DNA from 2 places in the Nocardia huaxiensis genome. Region 1 is predicted to be linked to the other one. Evidence: predicted binding sites of a transcription regulator. Region 1 holds the regulator's gene; the other holds the start of a gene.
What was found. Region 1 encodes HspR, which represses chaperone genes until heat shock. Its sites were predicted from a motif close to ANNTGAGTNNNNNNNACTCANNT; they were not measured.
Positions count from the first base shown of each region.

Region 2: a site for HspR is predicted at 4,472-4,494, ahead of lon (endopeptidase La). Genes of this name have one in related genera too.

Region 1 covers NZ_CP059399.1:8,271,591-8,286,173, forward strand. The annotation lists gene H0264_RS37885 (FAD-binding oxidoreductase) at 1-824, shown strand, start outside; gene H0264_RS37890 (FAD-binding oxidoreductase) at 870-1,655, shown strand; gene H0264_RS37895 (globin domain-containing protein) at 1,665-2,837, opposite strand; gene H0264_RS37905 (hypothetical protein) at 3,818-4,348, shown strand; gene H0264_RS37910 (hypothetical protein) at 4,385-4,807, shown strand; gene H0264_RS37915 (hypothetical protein) at 4,813-5,229, shown strand; gene H0264_RS37920 (heat shock protein transcriptional repressor HspR) at 5,322-5,714, opposite strand; gene dnaJ (molecular chaperone DnaJ) at 5,715-6,887, opposite strand; gene grpE (nucleotide exchange factor GrpE) at 6,912-7,550, opposite strand; gene dnaK (molecular chaperone DnaK) at 7,547-9,385, opposite strand; gene H0264_RS37940 (DUF1707 SHOCT-like domain-containing protein) at 9,674-10,459, opposite strand; gene H0264_RS37945 (DUF1707 SHOCT-like domain-containing protein) at 10,469-11,578, opposite strand; gene H0264_RS37955 (endonuclease) at 11,618-12,262, opposite strand; gene H0264_RS37960 (RNA polymerase sigma factor) at 12,323-13,249, opposite strand; gene H0264_RS37965 (haloalkane dehalogenase) at 13,420-14,286, opposite strand; gene H0264_RS37970 (MarR family winged helix-turn-helix transcriptional regulator) at 14,372-14,583, opposite strand, start outside.
Region 2 covers NZ_CP059399.1:208,007-222,589, reverse strand. The annotation lists gene H0264_RS01005 (TIGR03084 family metal-binding protein) at 1-684, opposite strand, end outside; gene H0264_RS01000 (DUF445 domain-containing protein) at 788-2,143, opposite strand; gene H0264_RS00995 (metallophosphoesterase) at 2,271-3,332, shown strand; gene H0264_RS00990 (zinc-binding dehydrogenase) at 3,351-4,358, opposite strand; gene lon (endopeptidase La) at 4,572-6,956, shown strand; gene H0264_RS00980 (endonuclease/exonuclease/phosphatase family protein) at 7,215-7,916, shown strand; gene H0264_RS00975 (oxidoreductase) at 7,913-8,905, opposite strand; gene H0264_RS00970 (enoyl-CoA hydratase/isomerase family protein) at 9,035-9,817, opposite strand; gene H0264_RS00965 (DNA polymerase IV) at 9,814-10,902, opposite strand; gene H0264_RS00960 (DUF1707 SHOCT-like domain-containing protein) at 10,967-11,551, opposite strand; gene H0264_RS00955 (class I SAM-dependent methyltransferase) at 11,680-12,630, opposite strand; gene H0264_RS00950 (hypothetical protein) at 12,700-13,218, opposite strand; gene H0264_RS00945 (TetR/AcrR family transcriptional regulator) at 13,215-13,772, opposite strand; gene H0264_RS00940 (ABC transporter ATP-binding protein) at 13,875-14,583, opposite strand, start outside.

The DNA of each region.
Region 1 (14,583 bases):
ACTGGAATCGGGCGCTGGAGTTCGGCTGGCGCGACATCACCATCCTGATCTCGGCCTCCATGGCCATCGGCGCGAATTCCGATAAGTCGCAACCGTTCTGGGAAGCGACCGTGGTGGGGCACCGGCGGGTGGTGGACGATCTGGCGATCGTGCGGTTGCAGTCGGATACGCCGATCCCGTATCAGGCGGGACAGTATGTGCCGGTGGCGATTCCGCAGCGGCCCAAGATGTGGCGCTACCTGTCGCCCGCGATTCCCACGAACCCGTACGGCGAGATCGAATTCCATGTGCGCAAGGTGCGCACCGGCTGGGTGAGCCCGGCCATCGTGAACGAGACCCAGGTGGGCGACCGCTGGATGATCGCGGCGCCGCTGGGTGGCCTGCACGTGGATCTGCGCAGCCGCCGCGATGTGCTCATGATCAGCTCCGGCACCGGTATCGCGCCGATTCGCGCGCAGCTCATCGAGATGGGGCGGCGCGGCATCAATCCGCGGGTGCATCTGTTCATGGGCGGGCGCTACCCGTGCGATCTCTACGATGTCGAGAACATGTGGCAGCTCTCGCAATCCAATCCGTGGCTGACCGTGGTGCCGGTGTGCGAGAACGAATCCAATCCGTGGTGGCATCCGTATCCGCCCGCCGAAACGCCGTTCGGCATGCATCGGCGGTTGATCGGTAACCTGGGCGCGGTGGTGGCCAGTTTCGGCGCGTGGGCGGACCGGCAGATTCAGATCGCCGGTTCAGCGCGCATGATCGCCGACACCCGGCAGGCCCTGCTCGCGGTGGGAACGCCGGAGTCGGCCATCCAGTCCGATCCGGTGTGATCGACCGGAAGTTGTTGCAGCACAGGTTCTTCGAAGGAGTTTGCGGTGACGATCGGCCCCGATGACACCGGCGCGCTCGCCCTGGGCGAGTCGACGGAATGGACCGCCACCGTGGTCGGCGCGCACCGCCTCCGCGAGGACACCACGGTGGTGCGCCTCATCGGCGAGTTCGTCCCCTTCGCCCCCGGGCAGTCGGTGGAGGTGCGAACTCCGCAGCACCCCACCATGATTCGCCGCCTGTACTCCGCCCTGCCGCCGTCTCTCGACGGCAAGCTGGAGTTCCACATTCGCACGATCCCCGGCGGCTGGTGCAGCGGCTCCCTGGTCGCCGACACCCGTCCCGGCGACGAATGGCGCATCACCTCCCCCGCCGGCTGGCTCGCGATCGACGAGGACGCCACGGATGTGGTGCTGATCGCCGACGGGGTCGGCCTGGCCCCCATGCGTTCCCTGCTGCTGGATCTGGCCCGGCGGCCCGAGCCGCCCGCCACGCATCTGTTCGTGGGCGCGCGCTACCCGCGCGACCTGTACGCCTCCGACATGCTGTACCTGCTGACCGGCGAACTACCGTGGCTCACGGTGATTCCCGTGGTCGAGGACGAGGAGGATCCGGACCGCACCGACATGTGGTACGAGTCCTGCCGCGTCGACATCGGGTTCCATCCCGAGGAAATGCTGCACGGCTCCATCGCGGATATCCCGCATCGGTTCGGCCCGCTCGACCACCATCAGATCCTGGTCTGCGGTGCGTCCGCTCCGGTGCAGAGAACCGTCGAGAACCTCGTGGCGACCGGCACTCCGCCGGAATCCATTCGTTACGAAGGCTTTTAGCCGGCCTGCTCAGAAGAGCGGGTCGTGGCGGATGTTCTTGGTGGGCGTGCCCGCCGCCATGAGGCGGAACTTGGTGGTCTGCACCATGGAGGGGGCGCCGACGATCTGCACGTCGCGGTCGGTCCAGGAGCCTGCTGCCGCAACAACTTTGCCGATCTGACCGACCTGGCGGGGCTGGAGGCTGGTGTAGTCCTTCGGCGATTCGGACGGGTCTTCGAAGTGCCACCAGGGGTTTTCATTGGATTCGGTGACCGGGTGGACGGTGAGCCACTTGTTGGCCTGGGCGAGCTGGCTCAGCACTTCGAGGTCGTAGAGATCGCACGGGTAGTGGCCGCCGACGAACAGATCCACCTTCGGATTGGAGCGGCGCTGCGTCATGGCCATCAATTGCGCTCGCAGCGGGGCGATTCCGGTGCCGCAGCCGATCATGAGGAGTTTGCGGCGGGTATTGCGGGGGACGCCGAGGCCGCCGAGCGGCGACCCGATGAGCCATTGTTCGCCGACGCGGGTATGCCCGACCATGGCGGGCGACACCCAGCCGCCGGTGACGCCGCGAATGTGGAATTCGATCTCGCCGGTGGAGTTGGCGGGGATGGCCGGGGAAAGGTAGCGCCACATGCGCGGCCGGGCCGGGATCTGCACCGACATGTATTGCCCCGCAGCGTATTGAATGGGCTGGTCCAGTTTCAGCCGCACCACGGCGAGGTTGCGTAGCACCTCACGGTGTTCGATGACGGTACCGGTCCACACGGGCGGCGTGGATTCCTTGTCGGCAGCGCCGATCATGGTGTCGGAGATGACGCCGATGCCTTCGTCCCAGGCCCGGTCCACTTCGTCGGTCCACAGTTCGGTGCCGGCATACGCCTGCAAGGCGGACTTCAACGATTTCCCCACGGCCGCATAGTGTTCCGCGACCACTCCGTACTTGCGATGGTCGCGCCCGAGCTGGGCGAGGAACGGCAGCAGCTTGTCGGGTTCCTCCAGCCGGTCCACCACATAGGCGATGGCCTTCACCAGCCGATCGCGTTGCGCGTCGAGCGCGGCCGGAAAGAAATCGCGAACCTGTGGATATTCCGTGAAGAGGATGGCGTAGAACGAGCGGGCGAGTTTCTCGGGGCCACCGTCCTCCGCAGCAACCGCCTTGAACGTCGTTCTTATCAATGCGACGGTCCGCGAATCCATTTGTGTCACAACCCCATTTCGCACTCGAACACAGGCAGGGCCGTCGAGTGCAGTGCTGCGGGACACTCGACAGCAGCCGTTGCTCAGCAAGTGTAGGCGAGGTTAGCCAGCTACGGAACGGCTCGTTTCAACAACACGCACTAAATTCCTCTAAAACCAGCCAAAGCCAGGCAAATCCGACCGAAAACCAACTGTTCACCTGGAACACGCCGCCCAACACGGGTTTTCAGCCATCTGTTGTGCGGCATTCGTTTTGCAAGACTCAACAAAGTAGCGATCCCACCGCAACCCCGCCCGCTCCCAAATCCCCTCCAGCATACGGACAAATCACCCAACTGAAGTATTTCACCAACCGGGCGGTCCGTATTTACCAAACCTACCGACCGACCTCAATTCGCGATTCCCGCCGCCGCAATTCGACTTCCAATTGCTCGGCCGCCCGCGCGACCGCAGCATCCAACCGGCGAACAGCCCGATCGCTGTGGCACGCAACGGCCAACAAGGCCGTCACCTCACCGGCCCCATTCCGGATCACCGCGGCCGCAGTGCTCATCCCGAGCACCGATTGCTCGTTCTCATGCATGCGACCCAGGTCGTGCGCGCGAACCAGCGACTCACCCAGCCGCCGCCGATCGACGAGCGAATACCGTGTCTGCGGCACAATTTCGCGGGCCAGGTGCGCCCCCTGAATCCCCGTGAATCACACAGATATTCAGATTAGGACCGCAGGGTCCGAGCCACAGGCATAGAGGGCTCACCGCCGCCGGGATGCAGGCATCCCCACGTCTCGGAGCGGCGCAGCCGACCCTGAGAGTGGGGGCGGTCGGCCACCGCACTCGGCTCACTCAGTGAGCTGTCGTCATTGCCCGCCCCCTCCGCACTGCCGAATCCTGAATCCGATTCTCGAGTAGCCCGCTACTCTCCCGTCCCCGCGCGGCAGCCCTGATTCTGCTGCATGACAACCGATCACAGGAGCCCCCATGGATGCCTTACGCAAGCGCGACCGGAACCGCACCCGTATACGAATTTCGGCGGCCGCCGCGGCGGGTCTGCTCGCCACCGTCATGTTCTCGGGCCCGGCGGGCGCGAAACCGGCCCCCGATGAATGGAATTGCGAGCAGGTCACCGCGGGTGGCGACCAACTGTGCCTGCACCTCAACCAGTTCATCGGCTGGTGGACGGGGTTCAATGCCGAGTATCGCCGGGTCGCCGATCAAGGACCGCCCGCCGAGAATGTCGAAATCTCTTGGGCGAGAACAGATTCCAAGAAATGGAAGACGTGCGATGCGACGAATGTCTGCTGGATGGTCGAACCGCCGACCCCGAACATGCCCGCCCAGGGTGTGACTACCTTCCCCGCGCAGGTCGCCGGCTGGGGTGGGGTCGTCGCCGTGGATGCCGCCGCCGACCTGCCGAGCTTCAGCTGCATCGCGATACAGGCCACCCTGTCCTCCAGCTACTACGTGAATCCGATCCGCACCGATGTCGTCGCCGTCTGCCGCGACAACTGACCCACTCGATCCACCCCGAAACACCAGGAGCAAAGCATGTTCCGTCCGCGCAACGTGATCGCCGCCGTCTTCGCCGGCGCAACCCTCGCAGCTCTGGCCCCCACCGCCGCCGCCGACGTCAGCGTCTCCGGGTCCGGCCTGTCGAGCTCCAGACCTGTGGTCGGATGCGCCTCCACCCTCACCGCGTCCGGTTACGGTAGCCAGATCGGTAGGGGCACCGTGCATTTCACCATCTGGGTCGAGTCGACCGGCAGCACCGAGGTCTCCGGCGATTCCGAGATCGACTCATCCGGAAACGCCCGGATCGACTGGACGCCACGCAGTGCGGCCCGCTATGTGATCAGCACACAATTCCAGCCGTACCTCCCCATCGGTCTGCCCTTCCCGCCGACGCACGACGAAGTTACCGTGTCCCAGGGCCTCAACCTCGGGTCCGTCTGCCTGCCGACGGGGAGTTGATCCGGATGAACGCCCTTCGACGCCTGCCTGCGTCGGCGGCCGCGCTGATGATCTGCATGACGGCCGGCGGAACACTGGCCGCCGCTGCCCACGCGGACACGTCATTGACCGTGTCGGTGCCGGGCCTCGGGTCGGTCAGCGCGGTGGGTCGCGGATGTACGACCACGGTGACCGCGAAGGCCACGGAGCCGTACCTGCCGTTGCCCCTGGAATTGCGATTCCTGGAGGACGAGAACTTCTTGGGCAGCAGCGTGACCGATGCCGAGGGAAACGCACGATTCGATTGGACCCCGGCCTTTTCGGGCGTCCACCGCATCACCGCGCTGTACTACGCCTGGACGGCCAAGGGACCGGTTCAGGTCCGAGCGGATACGAGCGTGCTGGTCGTCGAGGCATTGAGTACCGGATCGACGTGCAGCTGAAGCCTGGAGATCGATGAACGACAAAGGCAGCGGCCCGGATTCGGGTCGCTGCCTTCCTGGTGCCTGTCCGGTTCACACCGGGTGGGGCACGGTTACTGCTGTCGGCGGTTGCGGGGTTGCCAGACCACGAGGGCCGTACTGCGTTGGGGTGGAGTGAGATCCGGGCGGTAGCCCGCGCGGAGGCGGTCCACCTCGGACGCCAGTTCGGCGACTCGCTGCTGGAGTTCCTCGACCTGGTTGGTGAGTTCGATGATCCGTTTGATGCCGGCGAGGTTGACGCCCTCGTCCTGGGACAGGCGCTGCACCTCGCGGAGCAGCTCCACGTCCCGGTCGGAGTAGCGCCGGCCGCCGCCGGACGTGCGTTGGGGCGATACCAGGCCCAGGCGGTCGTAGGTGCGCAGCGTCTGGGCGTGCATGCCCGCCAGCTGTGCGGCCACCGAGATCAGGAAGTATTGCGCCTCGGCCTTCTTGGGATCGGAACTCATTTACGCACCTGCCCATCCAGCGCGTGGATCGAAGCCACTGGTCTTCTCCGCTTCGGCGTAGCGCCGCAGCGCTTCGGAAGCATTGTCGTCCAGCTTCTGCGGAACCGCGACCTTGACCGTGACCAGCAGGTCACCGGCGCCGCCGTCGCGCTTGGCGACACCGCGTCCGCGCACCCGCAGGGTGCGGCCGTCGGCGGTACCCGGGGGCACCTTGACGCCGACGCGGCCGTCCAGGGTGGGGACGGAAACCGTTGTGCCCAAAACCAGTTCGCTGTAGCTGACCGGCAGCACCAGGGTGAGGTCGTCGCCGTTGCGGCCGAAGACCTTGTCCTGGCTGACGTGCACGGTGACGTACAGGTCACCGGGCGGTGCGCCGCGCAGCCCCGCCTCACCCTGTCCGGCGAGCCGGATCCGTTGCCCGTCACGTACTCCCGGGGGAATGCGCACGGTGATGGTGCGGGTGCGGTTCTGGATGCCGGAGCCCCGGCAGTCCGGGCACGGATCGTCGATGATCGATCCGGTGCCCCGGCAGTCGTCGCAGGGTTCGCTGAATCCGAACGCGCCCTGGTTCCGGCTGACCACGCCGGATCCATTGCAGTGCGGGCAGACTCGCGGCGAGGTGCCGGGTTTCGCACCGCTGCCGTGGCAGGTGGTGCAGGCGGCCGGGCTGGTCATGCGCAGCGGAACCGTCACGCCCTGAGCGGCTTCGCGGAAGCCGAGGGTCGTCTCGGTCTCCACGTCGCTGCCGCGCCGCGGTCGCGACGAGGCCCGGGCGCCGCCCCGGTTGAACAGGCCGCCGAGCAGGTCGCCGAGGCCGCCGTCGGCGGCATTGGCGGTGCCGCCGCCGAAGATGTCGCCCAGGTTGAAGTCCTGGGTGAAACCGCCGGTCTGACCGTAGCCGCCGCCGGGCGAGAACCCGCCGCGACCGAAACCGCCACTGGCGAAGAGCCGGCGCGCTTCGTCGTATTCCTTGCGCTTCTCGGGATCCGAGAGCACCGAATGCGCTTCGCTGACCGCCTTGAACCGCTCCTCGGCCTTGGTGTCACCCGGGTTCTTGTCCGGATGCAGGTCGCGGGCCAGTTTGCGGTATGCCTTCTTGACCTCGTCCTGCGTCGCGCTGGAGGAAATACCCAGCTCCTTGTAGAAGTCCTTCTCGAGCCACTCCCGGTTCACCGGGCATCTCCTCCTCTCGCGGTGTTATCCGTTGTTACTGGCATCCGGGCCAGCGTTCGAAGAATCCGATTGCCCCGCAATCGAATCCGCTACCCCGTCGGTGACGCCGACCAGCGCGTGGCGCAGGACGCGATCGCCGAAGCGGTAGCCCTTGCGCATCACCATGCCCAGCACCGGGTTGTGCCCGGAGCCTTCGTGCTGCACGGCCTCGTGCAGCGTGGGGTCGAAAGCCTCACCCTCGCTGCCGAATTCCTCCAGGCCCTGCTTCTGCAGCGCGGTGACCAGCTTGTCCGCGACGCCCTTGAGGGGTCCGGAGTCGAGGTCGCCGTGCAGGCGGGCGCGGTCGAGATCGTCGAGCACGGGCAGCAGTTCGCTGACGACCTGCGCCTTGGCGGTGTCGATGGTGGCCTTGCGGTCCCGTTCGACGCGCCGCCGGTAGTTGGCGTATTCGGCGGTCAGGCGCTGCAGATCGGCGGTGCGCTCGGCCAGTTCGGCCGTGATCGTGTCGGCGATGGCGTCCGCGCTGTCGGGAGCTCCATCAGGCCCGAGGGCCGCGGCGGAGTCCTCCGCCGCGGCCTCGAAAACCTCACCCGTGGGCTCGAAGCGCCCCTCGAACGCAGCCGGATCGATGACCGGTTCCTGTTCCGGGTTCTGGTTCGTCACTTCTTCTCAGGCTCCTCGACAACCTCGGCGTCGACGACGGTGTCATCGGAATCCGGTGCGCCCGAACCATTCGCGGACTGCGCGCCCTCGGCGGCCGACGCGTCGTAGATGGCCTGGCCCAGCGCCTGCGACTCGGTGGCGAGCTTCTCCACCGCGGCCTTGATGGCCGCGATGTCGGTGCCCTTGAGCGCCTCGTTGGCCTCGGCGATGGCCGCCTCGACCTTCGACTTGATGTCGGCCGGGACCTTGTCCTCGTTGTCCTTGATGAACTTCTCGGTCTGGTGCACCAGCGACTCGGCCTGGTTGCGGGTCTCGGCCTCTTCCCGGCGGGTCTTGTCCTCCGAGGCGTGCGCCTCGGCGTCCTTGATCATCCGGTCGATCTCCTCCTTGGACAGGCCGGAGCCGTCCTGGATCTTGATCGTGTTCTCCTTGCCGGTGCCCTTGTCCTTGGCGGTGACGTGGACGATGCCGTTGGCGTCGATGTCGAAGGTGACCTCGATCTGCGGCACGCCGCGCGGGGCCGGCGGGATGCCGGTCAGCTCGAAGGAGCCGAGCAGCTTGTTGTGCGAGGCGATCTCGCGCTCACCCTGGTAGACCTGGATCTGCACGGACGGCTGGTTGTCGTCGGCCGTGGTGAAGGTCTCCGACCGCTTGGTCGGGATGGTGGTGTTGCGCTCGATGAGCTTGGTCATCACGCCGCCCTTGGTCTCGATGCCCAGCGACAGCGGGGTGACATCGAGCAGCAGGACGTCCTTGACCTCACCCTTGAGCACACCGGCCTGCAGGGCGGCGCCGACGGCGACGACCTCGTCCGGGTTCACGCCCTTGTTCGGCTCGCGGCCGCCGGTCAGTTCCTTGACCAGCTCGGAGACGGCGGGCATACGGGTCGAACCACCAACCAGCACAACGTGGTCGATCTCGCCGACGGAGATGCCGGCGTCCTTGATGACCGACTGGAACGGCTTGCGGGTGCGGTCCAGCAGATCGGAGGTGATCTTCTGGAACTCGGCGCGGGTCAGCTGCTCGTCGAGGAACAGCGGGTTCTTGTCCGCGTCCACGGTGATGTAGGGCAGGTTGATCGAGGTCGACTGCGAGGACGACAGTTCGATCTTGGCCTTCTCCGCGGCCTCACGCAGGCGCTGCATGGCCATCTTGTCCTTGGTCAGGTCGATGCCCGAGGACGCCTTGAACTTGTCGACCAGCCAGGACACGACGCGCTCGTCCCAGTCGTCGCCACCGAGGTGGTTGTCACCGGAGGTCGCGCGGACCTCGACGACGCCCTCGCCGATCTCCAGCAGGGACACGTCGAAGGTGCCGCCGCCGAGGTCGAAGACGAGGATGGTCTGCTCTTTGTCGCCCTTGTCGAGGCCGTACGCCAGCGCGGCCGCGGTGGGCTCGTTGACGATGCGGAGCACGTTCAGGCCCGCGATCTGCCCGGCCTCCTTGGTGGCCTGGCGCTGCGCGTCCTCGAAGTAGGCGGGGACGGTGATGACCGCGTCGGTGATCTCCTCACCGAGGTACGCCTCGGCGTCGCGCTTCAGCTTCATGAGCGTGCGCGCGGAGATCTCCTGCGGGGTGTACTTCTTGCCGTCGATCTCGACGTTCCAGTCCTCACCCATGTGCCGCTTGACCGACTTGATGGTGCGGTCGACGTTGGTGACGGCCTGGTTCTTCGCCGGCTGACCGACGAGCACCTCTCCGTTCTTCGCGAACGCGACGACGGACGGGGTGGTGCGCGATCCTTCCGAGTTGGCGACGACGACCGGCTCTCCGCCTTCGAGAACGGCGATAACCGAGTTCGTGGTCCCGAGGTCGATACCGACCGCACGAGCCATGGTGAATCCTCCTAGTTGACTTACCTGCTGATGTGTCAGGACCCTGCGCCCCTGACACTGCATGGAGCACGGTCCCCAGCAACACTGAGCGTGGTCGGCTCAATCCTGCACCCGGTTCGCTCCGAGTGCAACTCGAACTTGAGTCGCTTCCACTCAACCTTGCACTGACTGGACCAACTAGCCAGGTCGGAGATCTATTCCGGAATCCGGGAAAAACTTTCGGGAGGGCTGTGCGGCCATTCTCCTCCCCGCCCGGCGAGCCTGATCAGCGGGCGAGGAGGTGTCGGCTCAGCGCTGGACCGGATGGACCGCCAGCGGCTCGCCGGTCGTGCTGACCTCCAGGAAGCCGCCATTGGCCGAGGTGTCGGCGTAGATGCGCACGACCGCGTCCTCGCCCTGCTCGTGCTCGATGATCACGTGACTGAGCCCGGCGCCGGGCGCGCCGACCGTCTCCGGGGCCCCCGCCAGCAGCCGGGCCAGCGCCGGAACATCGAGGGTGGCCAGATCGATCGGCACCACATCGCTCGCGCGCGAGGACGTGCTGTAGGACCCGAAACCCTTGCGGTCGTAGCGAAGTCGTTCACTCTGGGTGCCCGCCGCCCGCTCCACCAGCACATAGCCGGGATAGAGGGAGACCTCGTCGACCATGGTGTCGCCGAAGTGGGCCCGATACGCCTCGATGAAGGCCGCCAGCCCGGGACCGGTGGTCGGATCGGGCAGCGCCACACCGGGATCCGCGACCCGGCCGACACACCCGCCGAGCGCTCCCAGCAGCGCCGCCACCAGAACGACGGCCGCCGCGGCCTGCCAGCGCCGCGACGGCGCGCGCCGATCCGGCCGCACCACGGGCGCGTCCGCGAGATTGCGGGGAATCTGCAGGTCGCCCAACAGCTTGTCCAGATCGCCGAAGGTGCTCGCGCGCATGGCCGCCGCGGTGCGCTGGGCGTGCTCGGCCGCGGTCAGCTCACCTTCGTCGCGGGCCGCGTCGAGCAGGGCGCAGGCGTCCACACGGTCGGTGTCGCGGACGCGAATACCGCTGTGCCGATTGTCGATTCGTCGCCGGAACTCGGTCATCGCCCTGCCCTAACCCTGGAATTCCGAGATCCGCAGGACCGCGCCCGCCGGGCTCACCTCGAGGTAGCCGCGCTCCTCGGCGGTATTGCTTACGTAGATGCGCACGATCGAGACGGTGCCGCCGCCTCGCGTGGGCGAGGCGGTCTCGAGGTCGAAGATGAGGTGGCTCACCGTGCCGCCCGGCACCTTCACCGTGGCGGGCGCGTCCGCGAGCAGCCGCCCCAGCGCGGCCGCGTCCACCGCGGCCAGATCGAAGACCGGCGTATCGGTCTTACGGGTGACCGGTTCCTTGCTGCCGCGATCGAATCCGCCGCGGTACTGGTAGTCGACCTGCCGGTTGGGCTGCCCCGGCACCATCCGCGTCAACGAGCCGTAGTCGGGGAACAGCGAGAGCTCATCGACCTGCGCGTCACCGAACTTGGCGCGATACACGTCGCGGAAATGCGTGAACCCTTCCGCCGTGAGCAGATTCGGCGTGGCCACCACGCGGGGTTCGATCACGCCCAGGTCCACGGCGGGCCGCACCTCCGACGCCGGAGCCGTCCGGTCCACCGAGAGGAAGCCCCCGACCGCCGCCATCGTCGCGACCACGGCGACCGCGCCCGCGAACCAATGCCTGCGGTGCGGCTGCGGTGGCCTGGGCGCGCCGGGCGCATCGGCGGGCCGTTGCAGATCCGCGGTGAGATCGGCCAGCTCACCCAAAGTCTTGGCCGCCCCGGCGAGTTCGGTGAGCGCCCGATGATCGTCCGCCGACAGCTGCCCGTCCCCGCGCGCCGCGTCCAGCACCGCACACGTGGCCGCCCGATCCCTGTCCCGCGCCCGGACCTCCCCCGGATACTCCGCCCGGCTCCCGCGCGTCCGCTTCGATTCCGCCTGCGGCAGCCCCAGATCCGCGGTCCCCGGCGACTCCTGCAAATCGGCCACCAGCCGATGCAGTTCCCCCAGCGTCTCGGCCTTCCCGGCCCGCTCCGACCGCTGGTGATACTCCGCGTTCCCGAGCTGCCCTTCCGCATAGGCCGCGTCGAGCCGCGCCCGAGTATTCACCCGATCGATATCCCGCGCCCGCACCCGTCCGGCCGCGCCCGAAAACCCCGCCGATCCGGGCGACTTCGAAACCACGGAAAGATCGTAAGCGCCGGTCCGGCATTCCGGTCCGGTTCACCGGGCAGCGGTCAGGATCTCCTCGGCCAAGTCGTGGTCGAGGGTGACTCGGACCAGGGCTGCGGCCAGGTCGGCGTCGTGGCCGTCGGGGTTGAGGCGGGCGAGGCCGGCGGGGTCGGTGGGGAGGTCGAGTTGTTCGGCGCCGCGCCGGGCGCGTTCGTCGAAGTGGGGGCGGATCCAGGTCCAGGTGTCCTGGACTTCGCGCAGGAAGATGTCCGCGCCGATCGGGCCGATGCCGTGGAACTGCTGGAGTAGGTCGGCTACCCGGCTGGATTCGCGGTTGGCTTCGGCGGCGAGTTTGCGCAGGTCACCCTGGTAGTAGTCGAGGATCATGGCCGCGTTCGCGCCGAGGCGGGTGGCGGTGGATTCGTCGTAGCGGCGGTAGCGGGCGCGGCCGAGGGCGTCGACGAGTTCCTGCCAGTCGGCGTCCGCGATGCGTTGCGCGGTGTTGTACCCGGAGGTGACGAGCTCTCTCGTGGCCGCCACCGCGAGGTCGGCGGAGATGCGGGTGCTCAATAGTTGAGCGAGCATCAGCAGCTGGAACAGGGGTGCGGGTTTGTCGGCCAGGCGGATGCCGGCCTCCTCCGCGTAACTGGTTCCGGCGCGTGCGAGTAGCGCGTGGACGACATCCTGTCTTGTCATGTGGCACCTGCCCTTCGGCCACTGTGCGCGTACCCGGTACGGCGCTTCTCACACCCGGATTCAGTCGAGCAGCGGGAAACGGCCGGAGCCGAGGATGCCGGCGATGGCGTCCATCCGGGCTTGCGGCGCCGCGTAATCCGGGTGCGCGCCGATCACCGCCGCCGCGTCGTGCAGCCGCACCATCTGCTGCTCCGCCGCTTCGACGCTGCGGCCGCCGGGGGTCACCGGGTGGGCGGCGAAGGCGGGTCGGCGGGGATCGACGCGACCGAGTTGGAGGGCCTTGTCGACGCGGCGCGAACATTTGCAGAAGGCTTCCGGATCGGCCAGCCCGCAGGTCTTGGTGAGGAAGTTCCCGAGCCGTTTCTTGGCTCGCTCCAACCGTTTCCGGAAGGCGGCGGGCGTGGTCTCGGTGATCCACGCGGCTTCGGCGGAGCTCAGCTCGAAGACGTCGGCGAGCACGAACGCGACCCGTTCGTCCCGGGCCAGGCACTGCAGCATGGCCTGACTGCAGTTCAAGCGCACCTCGTGGGTGAGCAGCGTGCCCTCCGGGCCCCGGTAATCCTGTTCCGCCAGACCGTCTTTCAAGCCCTCCCCGAATTGGTCGAGGCTGAGCTGCGCAGTCTCCTGCGGAGTCTTGCGCCGCAGGTTCAGCAGGTGGTTGACCCCGACCCGGTACGCCCAGGTGAGCAGGCGCGCCTCGCCCCGCCAGGTGTCCAGGTTCTCGACCACGCGCAGCAGGATCTCCTGCATGGCGTCCTCGGCGTCGGCGGGCCGCCACACCATGCGCAGGGCCAGCCGATAGATCGGATCCTGCAGCAGCAGAACGACTTCGCCGACAGCGGTCCGGTCTCCGGCCACCGCCCGTGCGACGAGCTCTCGCTCGACCGCCAGCGCTTGCTGATCGAGCACCCCGGGCGCTACGGCCGGTTCGAGCGTCCCGGACGCTGCGTCGTCGGCCGATTGCGATTCCGTCTGTTCCAGCTGCACGCCGCCCAGCATCGGCGCGCAACAGGCAACGTGCAAGCGGAAATTCGCCACCGGCAGCGGAAAGGGATCGGGGGCGAGGTGTGCACCTCGCCCCCGATCAGCCCTGCCACGGCCGTTTCAGATTACCGGTCGAGCACCGCCGGGGAGTCTCCTGCCGCGCGATTTCCCGGTCAGGCGACGGGCGCACCGAGTAGCGCGTGCCGCCGGATCCAGTCGGCGACCGCCGCGCCGATCGCATCGGGCTGATCCTCCGGGCAGTGATGCCCGGCCGGCCCGATGTGCACGATCTCGGTGGCGGCGAATGTGCTTGCCGCCCAGTCCATCACCTCCGGCGCGCCGAGCCCGACCCCGTCCTCGACGGCCATGACGAGCTTGGGCAGCGGCGATTCCGCCATCCACCGGTCGTAGTTCTCGATGATGGCGACCACGTCGGCCGGTTCTCCGCCGAGCGGGAATTCGCGCGGCCACACCAGCATCGGCTTGCGCGATGCCGGCGTCGGGTAGGGCTTGCGGTATTCCTCGAGCGCCGACAGCGACAGGCCGCGGGTGGAGGCCGGCAGGTTGAATTCGATGAACATGTTCTGTTCGAGCACCAGCTTCTCGCCTTCCTCGGAGCGGAAGCGGCGGAACAGTTCCGCGCCCTGCGGCGGCATATCGGACCATTCCATCGGCCGCAGGAAGGTCTCGGTCACGGCGATGCCGCGCACCCGTTCGGGATGCCGTGCTGCCCAGTGCATTCCGAGCGCGCCACCCCAGTCGTGGCCGACGATGACGACCTGGTCCAGGCCGAGCGCGTCGAACCAGGCGTCGAGGTAGCGGGCGTGGTCGACGAACCGGTAGTCGCTGTCGGGCTTGCCGGATTCGCCCATGCCGATGAGATCCGGTGCCAGCGCCCGGGTTTCGCCGGACACGTGCGGAATCACATTGCGCCAGATGAACGAGGAGGTCGGGTTGCCGTGCAGGAACACCACGGGGATCTCGCCCGTGCCGGTGTCGGTGTAGTTGATGAACGAGTCAAGGATGTCGATGGTCGGCATGGCCGGTGTCCTTCCGTGTGAACTGCTTTCACCGGGTTGGACACGGGAAACCGGGGGTTGTGACAGCGCGGTGCTGTGACGTGCCTCACTCCGGCGGGCGGCAGTCCTGAGCCTTGACCTGATCGGTCAGTCCGGGATGGACGCCGGGCGTCAGACCGTTCCCGGCCGCGGCCCGCTGCAACAGCGTGACCAGCGTGGATCGATCTCCCGGCGAGAGTGATTCGAGCAGTTCGTCGTTCAGCCCGGAGACGATCTTCTCCGCCTCGGCCAGCAGTTCCTCCGCGGCGGGCAGCAGAT
Region 2 (14,583 bases), 280 kb from region 1:
GTCGATGTGCCGGCGCTGGGTCACCAGCAGGCAGAAGTCCAAGGCGGGTCCGGTGATTCGCTGCGCGGCGGCCTCCGGGCCCCAGGTCCACAGGCTGCCATCCGGGGCGGTCAGTTCGATCCGGAATTCCTCCGCGGGCGCGCTGCGGCCGTGCGTCATATACGCGAAATTCCTTGTGCGCACGCCCAGATGGGCCACATGCCGCAGCCGCGGTGTGGGCGTGCGGGTGACGCCGAGCGCATCGGCGACGTCCTGCCCGTGCGCCCAGGTCTCCATGAGGCGCGCGGTGGCCATGGACGCCACGCTCATGGGCGGGCCGAACCACGGCAGCTTGGTGCCGGCGGGAACGCCGCGCAGCGCCTCGACCAGTGCGGTGCGTTCCGTGCGCCAGGCGGCGAGCAGTTCCGGCGCGGGAATGGTGGCGGCTTCCTCGGCGGCCTCGTCCACGAAGGTGAGCGCCTTCGGCAGGGCCGCTTCCACGAGTTTCTGGAATTCTCCGGCCTCGGTCGCGGCGATGGCGGCGACCTTGTCGGTCCAGTAGAGGTGCCCGATCTGATGGGCGATGGTCCATCCGGCCGCCGGGGTATCGGTCTGCCAGGCAGCCGGTTCCAGGTCGGCGACCAGCCGATCCAGCTCGTCGCCTTCGGCGGTCAGGTCGGCGAACAGTGCCTCGAGATCGGCCATTGGGCCAGCATTTCAGCCGCCCCAGAAAAATGCAAGCACGCGTGCTTGTATTTTCTGACGGGCAGGGGGCTCGGGGGTTTACCCCCGCTCCCCTTCTTTTCGGCTACCAGCCGAAGAGAACCAGGTGTACTCCGCCGACGACCAGGCCGAGCAGGGCTCCGTGCAGGTAGAGCAGCCAGGCGTCCTGTTCCACCGACGCGTAGAACATCTCCATGAACTCGCCCGGAGTCAGCTGCTGCAGCTTGCGCGCCGCGAACTCCTCGATCTTCTTGGCCTGTTCGGCCGCGAAGACCTCGTCCTCCACGAGGCTGGGCACCAGGTTCACCGCCGCGCCCGCCGCGCCGACCTTCAGATTGTCGAACTGCCGCTTGCCGAACGCGGCCCGCGCCATGGTGTGGGTGGGTCCGAGCTGCCGGTGGATCTCGTCGGCGATGAGCTTCTCCAGCATGAGCCGGGTCTTGTCGCCGTTCGGCCCCTCGAGCAGTTCGCGCGCCAGATTGGGCAGCGTCAGCACCTGATAGGCCAGGATGGTCGCGAGGTCGGCGGCGGCCTGCGGCTGCCGCTTGGCCAGCAGCGCCTGCTTCCACAGGTACTTGTAGCGCGGCTGCGGATCGCCGGGCTCGAAGACCACCTTCACGGCGATCATGTTCACGATGACGCCGATGGCGGCCGCCGCGGCCAGGATGACCAGCCAGCCCGGAATCCAGCCGATGATCGGAATGCTGTGGTGCACTTCCATGTACAGCGCCAGCAGCACGCCGAACGGTGCGCCCAGCAGGCCGACGCGGATCATGAACCGCAGTTCCGGCGCGGCGATGGTGGTGGTCAGATCCTTGAGGATCTCGGGGTTCTCGCGCAGGTAGCGGATGACGAAGCTCTTGATGTCGATGAGCTGGTCGACATTGTCACCGAGCTGTTCGAAGGAGCGGCGCGCGAGGTTCGGCAGTTCGCGTTCCACGCGCTGGTAGAGCACGTTCTTCACGGCCTTCGGAGCGACGGCCCACAGTTCGGGGTTCTCCCGCTTCATGATTCCGTCGACGATGGGCTCGACCTGTTTGCGCCCGATGGCGGCGATGTAGTCGGCGATGCCGTCCAGGTCGAGTTCGTGGATGAAGTCCTTGGGGCTGCCGATCCGCATGAGCGCCTTGTCCACGCAGATGCTGGCCATCTTCTCGGCGCGCGCGGGGATGAAGCCCTGGAAGCCGAACTGCCTGCCGTCCTCGGAGAAGATGGGCAGCACCTGCACGCGGCGCGGCAGGTACGGGTAGAGGATCTCGAGTCCCGGGATCCGGATGCCGCGAAAGTAGACCGGCCAGAACAACATCAGCACGCCGGTCCAGTTGGTGAGCAGGCCGGCGATGGCGCTGAAGACGGGGAAGCTGATGAGATCGACGACGAGTTTGGGCTGTCCGGTGAGTTGTTCCCAGTCCAGGAACATTCCCGACGCCACTGTCGTCATAGCTGGTCCCCCTATGGCCGAGCCGATGGTGAGAAATAATGCTCCCTAATGTCTCATATCGTGCAGGGTTTCACTCGACCGGCAATACTGGTCAACCGACCAACATGGAAGGGCTAGGGAGATCTCGATGACCGTCGACCGCCGTGGTTTTCTCGCAGGTGCGGCAGCCGCCGCAGGTGTCACCACCCTGGCCGCCGCCGGCCCCGCCTGGGCCGCACCCGTCCCCGCGGTGGCCGACGGCGTCCCCAAGTTCCCCTTCCCGACCGGCACGGACCTGCGCATCCTGGTCACCGGCGACGCCGGCACCGGAGCCCGCCCACAGTGGGCGGTGGCCGACGCGGCCCGCGCCCTCCATGCGCGCCAACCCTTCTCGCTGGCGCTGGGCCTCGGCGACAATGTCTACGAATCCGGCCCCTGGGCCGATGACGACGCCCAGTTCAAGGCCAAGTTCGAGGACCCCAACAACGGCCTCGACATCCCCTGGATCATGGTGCAGGGCAATCACGACAACAGCTCGATCCTGCCCGGCGACGGCGGCTGGCTGCTGCGCGGCGACCACGAGGTCGCCTATCACGCCCGCTCGGCCCGCTGGTGGATGCCGTCGCGCTACTACTCGGTCCGCATCCCGCACGAGCAGCCCATCGTCGAGTTCTTCATCCTCGACCTGAACCCGATCGCCGCCTACCTGCCCCCGCTGTTCAACGAATACTGGTCCGCCGGTGGCACTTTCATGACCGAGCAGGCCGCCTGGCTGGATCGCGCCCTGGCCGAGTCCCCCGCCAAGTGGAAGATCGCCCTCACCCACCACCCCTACCTGAGCAACGGCTCGCACGGCAATGCCGGTGAATACGACGGGGTGCCGATCGATCTCGTCAACGGCAGCGAGGTCAAGAAGTTCTTCGAGGCGCACGTCCTGGGCCGCTGCCAGTTCCTGCTCTCCGGCCATGACCACAATCTGCAGGTGCTCGAGCCCACCACGGACTGCAAGGGCACCCGCCAGATCATCTCCGGTGCCGCTGCGAAAACCAGCAGCGGCCACCCCGACCGCAACCCGGCGCTGTTCCAGACCTTCACCGACCTCGGCTTCATGGTCCTGGACCTGAACCCGTCATCGGCCGACCTGGGGGTCTACACGGTGGACCCGTCGAACCCCCAGCCCGTCAACGTCTTCCAGCGTCGCCTGGCCTGATTCCGTTGCGCTGGTTGCTCAAGGCTTGAGCACGATCCGAATCGGATTGCCCTCCTTGGCATCCAGCGCATGCACGGCCTTCGCGGCATCGGCGAGCGGCATGACCGCGCTCACCGACCGCGAGAAGTCCACCCGGTGCAGCCCCTGCAACTTCACCAGCTGCGTCACATGCTCCGGCTGCGACCCGTAATGCCCGCGCAACTGCTGCTGGAAGAAGCTGAATGCCGTCCCGCCGGTAATGGTGATCGGTTTGTCCGTGAGCCCGACCAGCACCAGCCGCCCCTGCGGCGCAAGACAAACCACCGCCTGCTCCCGCACGGCCGCCACACCCGCGAAGTCGAACGCGGCCGCCAGCCCGGTCCCCGTGGCCGCGAACACCTTCCGCCGCAGATCCGGATCAGCGGGATCGAACGCGAAGTCCGCCCCGAACTCCAGCGCCCGCTCCCGAGCCGCGGGCAGTGGATCCACCGCGATGATCGGCGCGGCCCCCACCATCCGCAACAACTGCACCCCATGCGCCCCCAGCCCGCCGACACCCCAAACCCCCACCGGTTCACCGGGTTTCACCTCGGCGGTGGCGGTGATCGCGGCCCACGGCGTGGAAACGGCATCCGGAATGAAGCAGGCCTGCTCGAACGGCAGATCATCCGGAATCGGCACCAGCGTGTCGACGCGGGCGAGCGTGTACTCCGCCCACCCGCCGTCGTAATCCACACCCCGCGTGTAGACCGCCGCCCCGCGAACCTCCCCCGCCTGCAACAGCACCCGATCGCCCACCTTGGCCGCGGTCACCCCCGGCCCGAGGGCGTGCACCGTGCCCGCCACCTCATGCCCCAGCGTGACCACGTCGCCCTTCAGGAACAGCGGCGAAAGCATCCCGTCGATGAGGTGCACATCCGACAGGCAGACCCCCGCGGCCTCCACCTTGATCAGTACCTGATCCGCCCCCGGCTCGGGCACCGGCACCTCGTCCAATTCCAGTCGTCGTTCTTTTCCGAGGTGCAGTCGCGCAGCGAGCATGATCATCGACTCCTAGTGGTGTACGGCACAGCCCAATCCCGCGCCATCGTATGACATCGGGCTGTGACCTGGGGAGTTTCGCTGGCGGCGAACGGGCGGAACAAGAGCGGCAAGGGGTGGGTTGAGTGGACATAGCTCAACCTTGGAAGGGGTCGAAGAGTGACTACATCTCAGAACCTGCCGGTCCTGTTCCTGACCGATCCGATCGTGCTCCCGGGCATGGTGGTGCCGGTCGAGCTGGACGAGTCCGCGCAGGCCGCAATCGATGCCGCGCGTGCCGGGAAGGTCAACCAGGTGTTGGTCGCGCCTCGGCTCGACGAGGGGTACGCCACCTACGGCGTCGTCGCCACCATCGAACAGGTGGGTCGGATGCGCGGGGGTGCGCCGGCGGCCGTGTTGAAGGCCGAGGAGCGCGCGAAGATCGGGCACGGGGTGACCGGGCCGGGCGCCGCGCTGTGGGTGGAGGCGGAGGCCGTCGAGGTCCCCGCCGCCGACGGCAAGACCAAAGAGCTTGCGGCGGAATACAAGAAGCTGGTCGTGGCCGTGTTGCAGCGGCGGGAGGCGTGGCAGGTCATCGACGCGGTGAACCAGCTGCAGGATCCTTCCGCGCTGGCCGATGCGGCCGGGTGGGCTTCCTACCTGAGCAATGCCGAGAAGCGGGAGCTGCTCGAAACCGTCGATACCGCAACGCGTTTGAGCAAGCTGATCGAGTGGACCAAGCAACACATCGCCGAGACGGAGATCTCGGAGAAGATCAGTGAGGATGTGCGCGAGGGCGTCGAGAAGACGCAGCGGGAGTTCCTGCTGCGGCAGCAGTTGAACGCGATCCGCAAGGAGCTGGGTGAGGACGAGCCCGACGGGGCCGAGGACTACCGCGCCCGGGTCGAGAACGCCGAGCTGCCGGACGATATCCGGGAGGCGGCGCTGCGCGAGGTCGGGCGGCTGGAGCGGTCCAGCGATCAGAGCCCGGAGTCGGGCTGGATCCGCACCTGGCTGGATACCGTCCTGGAACTGCCGTGGACGGTGAAAACCGAGGACAGCACCGATGTTTCGGCCGCGCGCGCCGTGCTGGACGCCGACCACCACGGGCTGGACGAGGTGAAGGACCGCATGGTCGAGTACCTGGCGGTGCGGGCCCGGCGGGCCGCGCGCAACCTGGAGGTCGTGGGCGGTCGCGGCTCCGGCGCGGTGCTGGTGCTGGTGGGTCCGCCCGGTGTGGGCAAGACCTCGCTGGGTGAGTCCGTGGCTCGTGCGCTGGGCCGCAAGTTCGTGCGGGTCGCCCTGGGTGGCGTGCGCGACGAGGCGGAGATCCGCGGGCACCGGCGCACCTACGTCGGCGCCCTGCCGGGTCGGATCGTGCGCGCCATGAAGGAGGCGGGTTCGATGAATCCCGTTGTCCTGCTGGACGAGATCGACAAGGTCGGCTCCGACTTCCGGGGTGATCCGGCGGCGGCGCTGCTCGAGGTGCTGGACCCCGCGCAGAACCACACCTTCCGCGACCACTACCTGGACCTGGACCTGGATCTGTCGGACGTGCTGTTCATCGCGACCGCGAACGTCATGGAGACGATTCCCGGCCCGCTGCTGGACCGCATGGAGCTGATCACGGTCGACGGCTACACCGAGGCCGACAAGGTGGCCATCGCCCGCGACTTCCTGGTCCCGCGCCAGCTGGAGCGCAATGCCCTGACGGCGGAGGAGGTTTCGGTCACCGACGCCGCCCTGCGCGAGATCGCCGCCAACTACACCCGGGAAGCCGGCGTGCGGCAGATGGAGCGCCTGGTCGCCAAGGCCCTGCGCAAGGCAGCCACCAAACTGTCCGAGCAGGCCGACCTGGCCGACGCCGAAAGCCGCGTCATAGCAGGTGAATTCGTGCCGCAGCCCGAATCCCTGGGCTACGACGAGGATCTCGGCTACGACGAGGTCGCGCGCACCGGTTCCCTGGTCATCGACCTGCCGGACCTGAAGGAGTACCTGGGCCGCCCCCGCTTCACCCCGGATTCGGTGGAACGCACCGCGGTCCCCGGTGTCGCAACGGGTTTGGCGGTGACCGGCGCGGGCGGCGACGTCCTCTACATCGAGGCCAATGCCGCCGAGGGCGACCGCTCCCTGACCCTCACCGGTCAGCTGGGCGACGTCATGAAGGAGTCCGCGCAGATCGCCCTGACCTACGTCCGCTCCCACCTGGAGGAGATCGGCATCGAGCCGAAGGTGCTGGATCGCAATATCCACATCCACTTCCCGGCAGGCGCGGTCCCGAAGGACGGCCCGTCGGCCGGCGTCACCATGGTCACGGCCCTGGTGTCCCTGGCCCTGGGCCGCCAGGTCCGCTCCGATGTCGGCATGACCGGCGAGGTCACCCTCAACGGCCGTGTCCTCCCCATCGGCGGGGTCAAGCAAAAGCTCCTGGCAGCCCAGCGAGCCGGCCTGAAGACCGTCTTCATCCCGGCCCGCAACGAGCCCGACCTGGACGAGGTCCCCACCGAAGTCCTGGCCGCCCTGGACGTCCGCCCCGTCGCCGACGTGGCAGAAATCCTGGCCTACGCCATCGAACCGGTCGCCGAACCGGCCTACTCCGGCCCGGCCCTCAGCGCCACCGCATAACCCAACCCGAGAAGCCGTGCACGCTCCCCGAGCATGCACGGCTTCCGCATAGGAGGGTGCTGCAGCAGAATGTATTCCGTGAACTGGTGGCGCGAGTACAAGTCGCGGCGGGAAACCGCCTACCTGCTCAGCACTCCTGCAAACACTCGCCACCTGCTCGAGTCGATCGCACAGTCAGAACGTTCGCTACCGTCGGGCGAACATGTTTCACATGAAACGAAACCTGCAGAGGCTGAGGGCATCTCGTAGAGTCGGCCTGTGATTGCAGTTGCCACCTGGAATGTCCTCCACCGCGTCCATGCCGACAACTACGCCGGTGACACTGTCGAGCGGTGGCCACGCGAGGCGGATCGGATCGCGTCCGTCGCTGCAGCAATTGCTCAGCTTCCGGAGCGGGTGATTGCGCTGCAGGAGGTCAGCGGCGATCAGGTGGAGAGTCTTCGTGAGGCGCTGCCGGACCGGACGGTTCATGTGCTGCGCTATCCGCGTGTTCCGACGCCACGACGCCTGCCTGATCCGCTCCGGGACCGTTCGGAGAATCTCGTGATCGTCAGCGATGGGTCGAGCAAGGTGGTGGCGGCCGAGAATTTCGCCAATGATCGCGGGAATGGGCTTCTCGCTGTGGAATTCGAGGATCTACTGGTTGTTGCGACGCATGTGAGCGGTGATGAGCGGCGGGAGAGCCAGTTCGTGCGGCTCGCCGAGGTGGTAGCGGATCGGCGGGCAGTGCTGCTCGGGGACTTCAATGTCGATCGGGGCACCGTGGCGGCGGCGCTCGGCGGGGACTTCGAGGTTGCCGAGTTTCCTGCCGATTCGATTCCGACCAGGCCGCGCACCTCCGGGACGAAGTCGCAGTTCATCGACCATGTGGCGGGGCGCGGAGTTACGGTGCGGGACTTGGTGGTCGAGGATGTGGCCGGGGTGTCCGACCACAATCTCGTGCGGGCGGTGGTGGGCTAGAACTCGCCTGCCACGCCGAGGACGGTGCGGCCGGAGTGGGTGCCTTCGAGGATGGAGCGCAGTACCGATTCGGCTTCGGTGATGGGGGCGTAGTTCTCCAGGAGGGAGAGGTGCTGGGGTTTCAGGTCCTTGGCGAGGCGGGCCCACAGGTCGCGGCGTTTGGCGATGGGGAAGTGGGCGGAGTCGATGCCGAGCAGGGAGACGCCGCGCAGGATGAAGGGCATGACCGTGGTGGGGACGGACGGGCCGCCGGTGAGGCCCGAGACCGCCACCGCGCCACCGTAGTTGGTGGTGGAGAGGATGTGGGCGAGGGATTCGCCGCCCACGCTGTCGACGGCGGCGGCCCACTGGGATTTGCCGAGGGGGCGGAGTTTCTCGCCCTCGGCGGGGAGGCGGCCGATGACCGTTTTCGCGCCGAGGGTTTCGAGGAGTTCGGTGGCGCCGATCTTGCCGGTGGAGGCGATCACCTCGAAGCCGAGGCCCGCCAGGATGTCGACCGCCACCGTGCCCACGCCGCCGGTGGCGCCGGTGACCAGGACCGGGCCGTCGGAGGTGGTGAGGCCGTGGTCGAGCAGCGCCTGCACGCTCATGGCGGCGGTGAAGCCGGCGGTGCCGAGGGCGGCCGCTTCACGCGGGGTGAGGCCGTCGAGTTTCACCACCCATTCGCCCGGAACCTTGGCGTATTCGGTGAATCCGCCGTGGTGGGCGACGCCGATGTCGTAGCCGTGCGCGACCACCAGATCGCCGGGCGCGAAATCGGGGTCCTCGGATTCGACGACTTCGCCGGTGAGATCGATGCCGGGGATGATCGGGTACGCGCGCACCACGCCGCCGCGCGGGGTGATGGCGAGCCCGTCCTTGTAGTTGGCGCTCGAATACTGCACCCTGATCGTCACATTGCCGGGGCCGAGGAAGTCGTCGCCGACCGTCTCGCGCACGAGCGTGATCCCGCTGTCTGTTTCGTGTGCCACCATCGCCTGGAACTCCATGGACCGAGCATAGGTGCCGATGCGCTGGTCACGATGTTCTTCGGCCACGAATCCCCGGCAGCACCGCCTGCCCGCGGCCCCGGTGGACGTCGGTATTCCCGAATCCCTGACGGGCTGAAAACCCTTGCCTCAGGCGAACTTCGGGGCCCGCTTGGCAACGAAGGCGGCGATGCCCTCCTGGCCGTCGGCGGACCGCGCGCAGCTGGTGATGAACTGGGCTTCGGTGTTCAGCTGCTCTTCGAGGGTGTGCTGTGAAGACACCAGCAGCAGCTTCTTCACGTGCGCGTTGGACAGCTTCGGCCCGGCGGCGAACTGCTGGGCCAGGGTCTCGACGGTGGTGGTGAGCTCGTCGTCGGCGACCACCTGGTGCAGCAGGCCCCAGTCGAGGGCGTCGGCGGCGGTCAGCACGCGGTTGGTGAGCATGAGGTCCTGTGTCTTGCGCAGCCCGATGAGCCGCGGCAGGTAGTAGGACGCGCCGCCGTCGGGGTTCAGCCCGACCTTGGTGTAGGCCATGGTGAACGAGGCGGATTCGGCGGCGACCACCAGGTCACCGGCGACCGCGAGGCTGAGTCCCGCACCGGCCGCGGTGCCGTTCACGCCGACGATGAGCAGCGCGTCCATTCGCGCGAACGAGGAGACGGCGTGGTGCAGCGTGGCGGCCAGCTTCTCGATGAACTCGCCGGTGTCGGGGCTGTCGGCCATGGCGCGCACATCGCCGCCGGCGGAGAAGAACCGTCCGGCGCCGGTCAGCACGACCACCTTGATCGCCGGATCTTCCGAGCAGTACGCGGCGGCCCGTGCCAGCTCGTCGGCGAGCGCCTGGTCGATGCCATTGGCGGCCTTGGGCCGGTTGAGGGTGATGCGGGCAATGGGCCCGTTGTGCTCGAACAGGATGTTCTCGTAGTCGCTCATCCGCGGCTGCCTTCCGTCGCAATGTCTGGCCCCAGCATGACAAATTCGACTCGCACCCCGAGCAGCCGGATGGGCCGATCCAGCTCGAAGGCGTGCAGCACAGTGAGCGCGGTCTGCACGATCTCGTCGACATCGGTGCAGGCCCTGGGCAGTTTCTTCTGTTTGGTGCGGGTGAAGAAGGTCTTGGTGCGCACGGTGACTCCGACGCGTCCGATGGCGCGTCCTTCGGCGAAGGTCTCCTCCGCCGCCTGGGTGGCCAATCGCGTGACCGCGTCGTCGATGTCGGCGATCTCGGTCAGGTCGGCGGGAAACGTCTCGGATCGACTGCGCCCCACCGGTTCTCGCGGCGCCGAGATATCGGTGTCACCCCCGCCGTGCCCGAGCACCCAGAAGTACGGCCCGGTATTGGGCCCGAATTCGGCTGCGAGCATGTCCCGGTCGGCGGCGGCGAGTTCGCCGACGGTTTCGATTCCCAAGGCGCTCAACCGTTTCGCGATACGCGCACCCACGCCCCAGAGCGCGGTGGTGGGCCGATGGTTCATGAGCTCGGCCCAGTTGTCCGAGGTCAGCCGGAAGGTTCCGGTTCCGGGGTTCGCCTGATCGCCGGTCTTGCCGACCGCCTTCGCGAACCCGGTGGCGAGTTTGGCGCGAGTCTTGTTGTCCCCGATGCCGACCGCGCAGGTGAGATCCAATTCCGCTATGGCACTTCGGATTTCCTGAGCCAGGCGTTCGGGATCATCGGTGTCGACCGCCAGGAAGGCTTCGTCGAATCCGAGCACCTCCACACGCCCGGGGAAGGTCCGCAGCAGCTCCATGATCTCCTCGGACGCCTCGGCGTAGGTGGTCAGGTCCTGCGGCAGGAACACCCCGTCCGGGCAGACCCGCGCCGCCGTGCGCAGCGGCATTCCGGCGCGTACGCCGTAGGCCCGCGCCGGATACGACGCGCAGGACACCACCTTGCGGGGTTCGGCGGGATCGCCGTTCCCGCCCACGATGACCGGTTGCCCGCGCAGCTCCGGATGCCGCCGGAATTCCACCGCGGCCTGGAATTGGTCGAGGTCGACGTGCAGGAGCCAACGCCTCACCCCTCCGTCATACCGCATGGTCTGGATGAAATGCCGGAATTCGGGGTGGTCGAACCGGAACGACTCAGCGGGTGTGCGATCGCTTCAGCCACGCCCACGGCGACCGGTAGCGGTACCGGGCCTTGACCGCGCCGGAGTTCACCTTGCCCTCGACCCGCAGTATCGGCGCGCCCGGAAAGTGCGGCAGTTTCACGCGATTCACCACGCTGCCACTGCCGCACTGCACCCGATCGAGGTCGACGCGCCATCCGCGCGGCACGATCAGCACGACCGCTCCGGAACCGATCTCGACCTTCACGGTGATTTGCCGGCGTGCGCAGTAGGCATTGTTGAAGTCGATGTGGATGGTGCCGGAACCGCACTCGGCGGTGAGCCGATCCGGCACCTCCCACTGTCCGTCCACCCGCTTGGTGCCGCTGCCCACGCGCAGGTCCAGCGTCTCGGCATTGTGATCCGGCAGATCCGCTGTGACAGCGGACAATTCGGCGTTGGTGCGGGCCGCGTAGACCGCACCGAGGCGCCGGTCCAGTTCCATGAGGTCCAGTCGTCCCTCGCCGACCGCGTGCTGTAGTCGCCGCGCCGTGAGCGTCCGTTCGAGGTCGTCGATGCGCACCGCAGCCGTCGACCGCTTCTCGTTGGACTGGGACACCAGAGCTCCTCCCCTGAAAACAACCAGGCAATCAACCTCAGGATTGCCACGGGGAGTTGAATTATGTCTGACTGCAGGATATTTCGGACGTCCGGACTCTAACGGTACGGTCACGGTTGGACATTCGTTCAGTGACGTCCCAGGTAGACGGTGGTCGCGCCCAGCAGGTAAACATCTTCGCGCGCACCGATATACGCGTCGGAGGACGGATCGAGCAGCGTACCGACGGCCGTACGATCGTCCGCATCCAACCGCTCGGCGGTCCGCTCCAGAAGCCAGACGAGCCATGCGGTCACCGAGGCGCGCACCTCCGGCGACACCGGGGCGGGATGGTCGGTGACCACGCTGAAGGAGGTCACCTCGGAGAGCCCGGCCTTGGTCAGCGCCACATTCCAGCCGTAGGGCATGCGCACCGAACCGTCGATCTCGGCGCGCATCTGCGCGAAGCCCGCATCGCGGGCGGCCAGCAGGCGATCCTGCAGGCCGGGTGCGCCGACACCGAGATCCCAAGGCAGGCAACGGGTCTGCAGCCCGCCCTCGGCGAGGGCCAGCCAGCCGCCGGGCCGCACCAGGCGGGCCAGGCGCGAGGTGCCGGCCTGCTGGTCGGGCAGGTGATGCACCATGCGGGAGGCCCAGACCAGATCGGTCAGCGGCACCACGTCGAAGATCTCGTCGGAGGCGGCGTCGACGCGGACGGTGTCGACCTTCACTCGATCGTCGCCGTTCAGGGCTGTCAGCACCGCCTCGCGCGCGGCTTCGAGGAGTTCCGGGACCGCGTCGGCGATGACGAGCCGGCCGCCGCCGCGCCGCGCGAGTTCGAGGGCGAAGGCGACGCTCTGGCCGCCCGCGCCCGCGCCGATATCGAGGACGGTGGGCTGATCGTTCTCAGGGGTGAGCAGTCCGACCAGTCGCTCCGCGATCTGCGCCTGGGTGGCGGCCTCGATGGAGTCGTCCTGGCGCAGCCGCTCGAGCATGGTGGACCAGTCGATGTTGTCGTGGGTGTGCCCATGCCCATGCCCGTGGCTGTGACCGTTGCCGTGCTGGTGACCGTGCGAATGTCCGTGCGAGTGCGTTCCCATGGGAACGACGCTAGCTCGGCCCACCGAGACGTCGGCAAGTTCTTTTGCCGATTCGGCAAACGTGTCGGCTCACTCGGGCTGGAGATGGGCGAGCAGCAGCTTGATGAGCAGCACCGGTGTCACCCAGACCAGGGCCGCGGGCAGTCCGATCGGAGCCAGCATGGCGAGCGTCACCCACGCGAAGGCCACCGGTTTGCGCAGCCGCACCGGCGCGGCCAGCACCGCGACCGCTCCGCCGAGCGCCAGGGCGTACACGAATCCCGCTGCGGCCCAGCCGAATCCCGGCACCACGAGGGCGAGCAGGAACGGCTGCACATGAATCGCGACGAACCCCAGGTGATGCCACCGCGTGCGCCCCGGCCGATGGAAATGCCGTTTCGCCGCCGACGTCGAATTCACCACGGCCCCACCACACAGATCGAAGGCCACAAGCGCGATCACCGCGACGGCGAGTCCGGGCAGCTCCGCGTCGAGGGCGAGCAGCACGGCACCGATGGCTCCCGCCGCGGCGGTGAGGTAGCAGGCGAGACTCTCCCCCGTGGTCGCGCCGGGCGCGATGAGCCGTTCGTTGAGGGTCAGGGTGGTCATGTTCGCTCCCGCAGTCCGTCGATGCAGATGTCCAGAATCGGTTGTGCCAGTTCGCCTACCGGGACCTCGGGATCGACCAGCCATTGCAGCAGCACGCCCTCGATGACGCCGACGATCACGGTGGCGTGTGCTTCGCCCAGATCGGGCCGGATCTCGCGCAGCAACCCGGTGATGAGTACGCGATGCTCCTGATAGACCTCGCGCATGTAGTCGGTGGCCCACAGGTCCAGCAGGATCCGGGCGTGGTCCGGAGTCGTGGCCAGTGCGCCGAGCACTTCGCGCACCAGCGTGGCGAAGCGGTCCAGCGGCGGTGCGTCGCTCTCCAGGATCCGGCGCACGATGGCCTGCGAATCTCCGCTGTACTGCTCGAATGCCGCGGCCAGCAAGGCATCTCGGCTGTCGAAGTACAGGTAGACGCTGCCCTTGGCGATGCCGGCTTCGGTGGCGACATCGTCTATTCGGGAGGCGGCGAAGCCTTTTCGGGCGAAGACCCGCACGGCCGCAGCCAGGATCTCCTGTCGCCGTGCGGTCTTGTCGACCCTCTTCGGTGACATGCGCACCTCGCTTATTATGACTGACTGTTCAGTCATAATAAGCCGCGAAAAGAAAGCCGCACAAGAGCGAAAAACCTTGCTCCCGTGCGGCTTCCGGTGATCTCAGGCCGCTGCCGGCGTGCTGTCGTCGGCGAACTGGGTCCGGTACAGCTCCGCGTACCGGCCACCCGCCGCCAGCAGCTGGGTGTGCGTGCCGCGTTCCACCACGGTGCCGTGCTCGAGCACCACGATCTGATCCGCGTTCCGAATCGTCGACAGGCGGTGCGCGATGACCAGCGCGGTCCGGCCGTCGAGCGCCTCGGCCAGCGCCTCCTGCACCGCTGCCTCGGAGGTCGAGTCCAGGGAGGCGGTGGCCTCGTCCAGGATCACCACGCGCGGTTGCTTGAGCAGCAGCCGGGCAATGGTGAGCCGCTGCCGCTCGCCGCCGGAGAGCCGGTAGCCGCGTTCGCCGACCACGGTGTCCAAACCGTCGGGCAGCGCGGAGATCAGCTCGAACAGGCGGGCGCGGCGCAGCGCGTCCCACAGCTCGTCCTCGGTGGCCTCGGGCCGGGCCAGCAGCAGGTTGGCGCGAATGGTGTCGTGGAACAGATGCCCGTCCTGGGTGACCAGGCCGACGGTGTCCTGAATGGAACGCCCGGTCAACTCGCGCACATCGGTGCCGCCGAGCCGCACGGACCCGGAATCCACGTCGTAGAGGCGCGAAACCAGTTGGGCGATGGTGGATTTCCCCGCGCCGGAGGAGCCGACCAGGGCCACCAGCTGCCCGGGTTCGGCGCGCAGCGACACACCGTGCAGCACCTCTTCGCCGCCG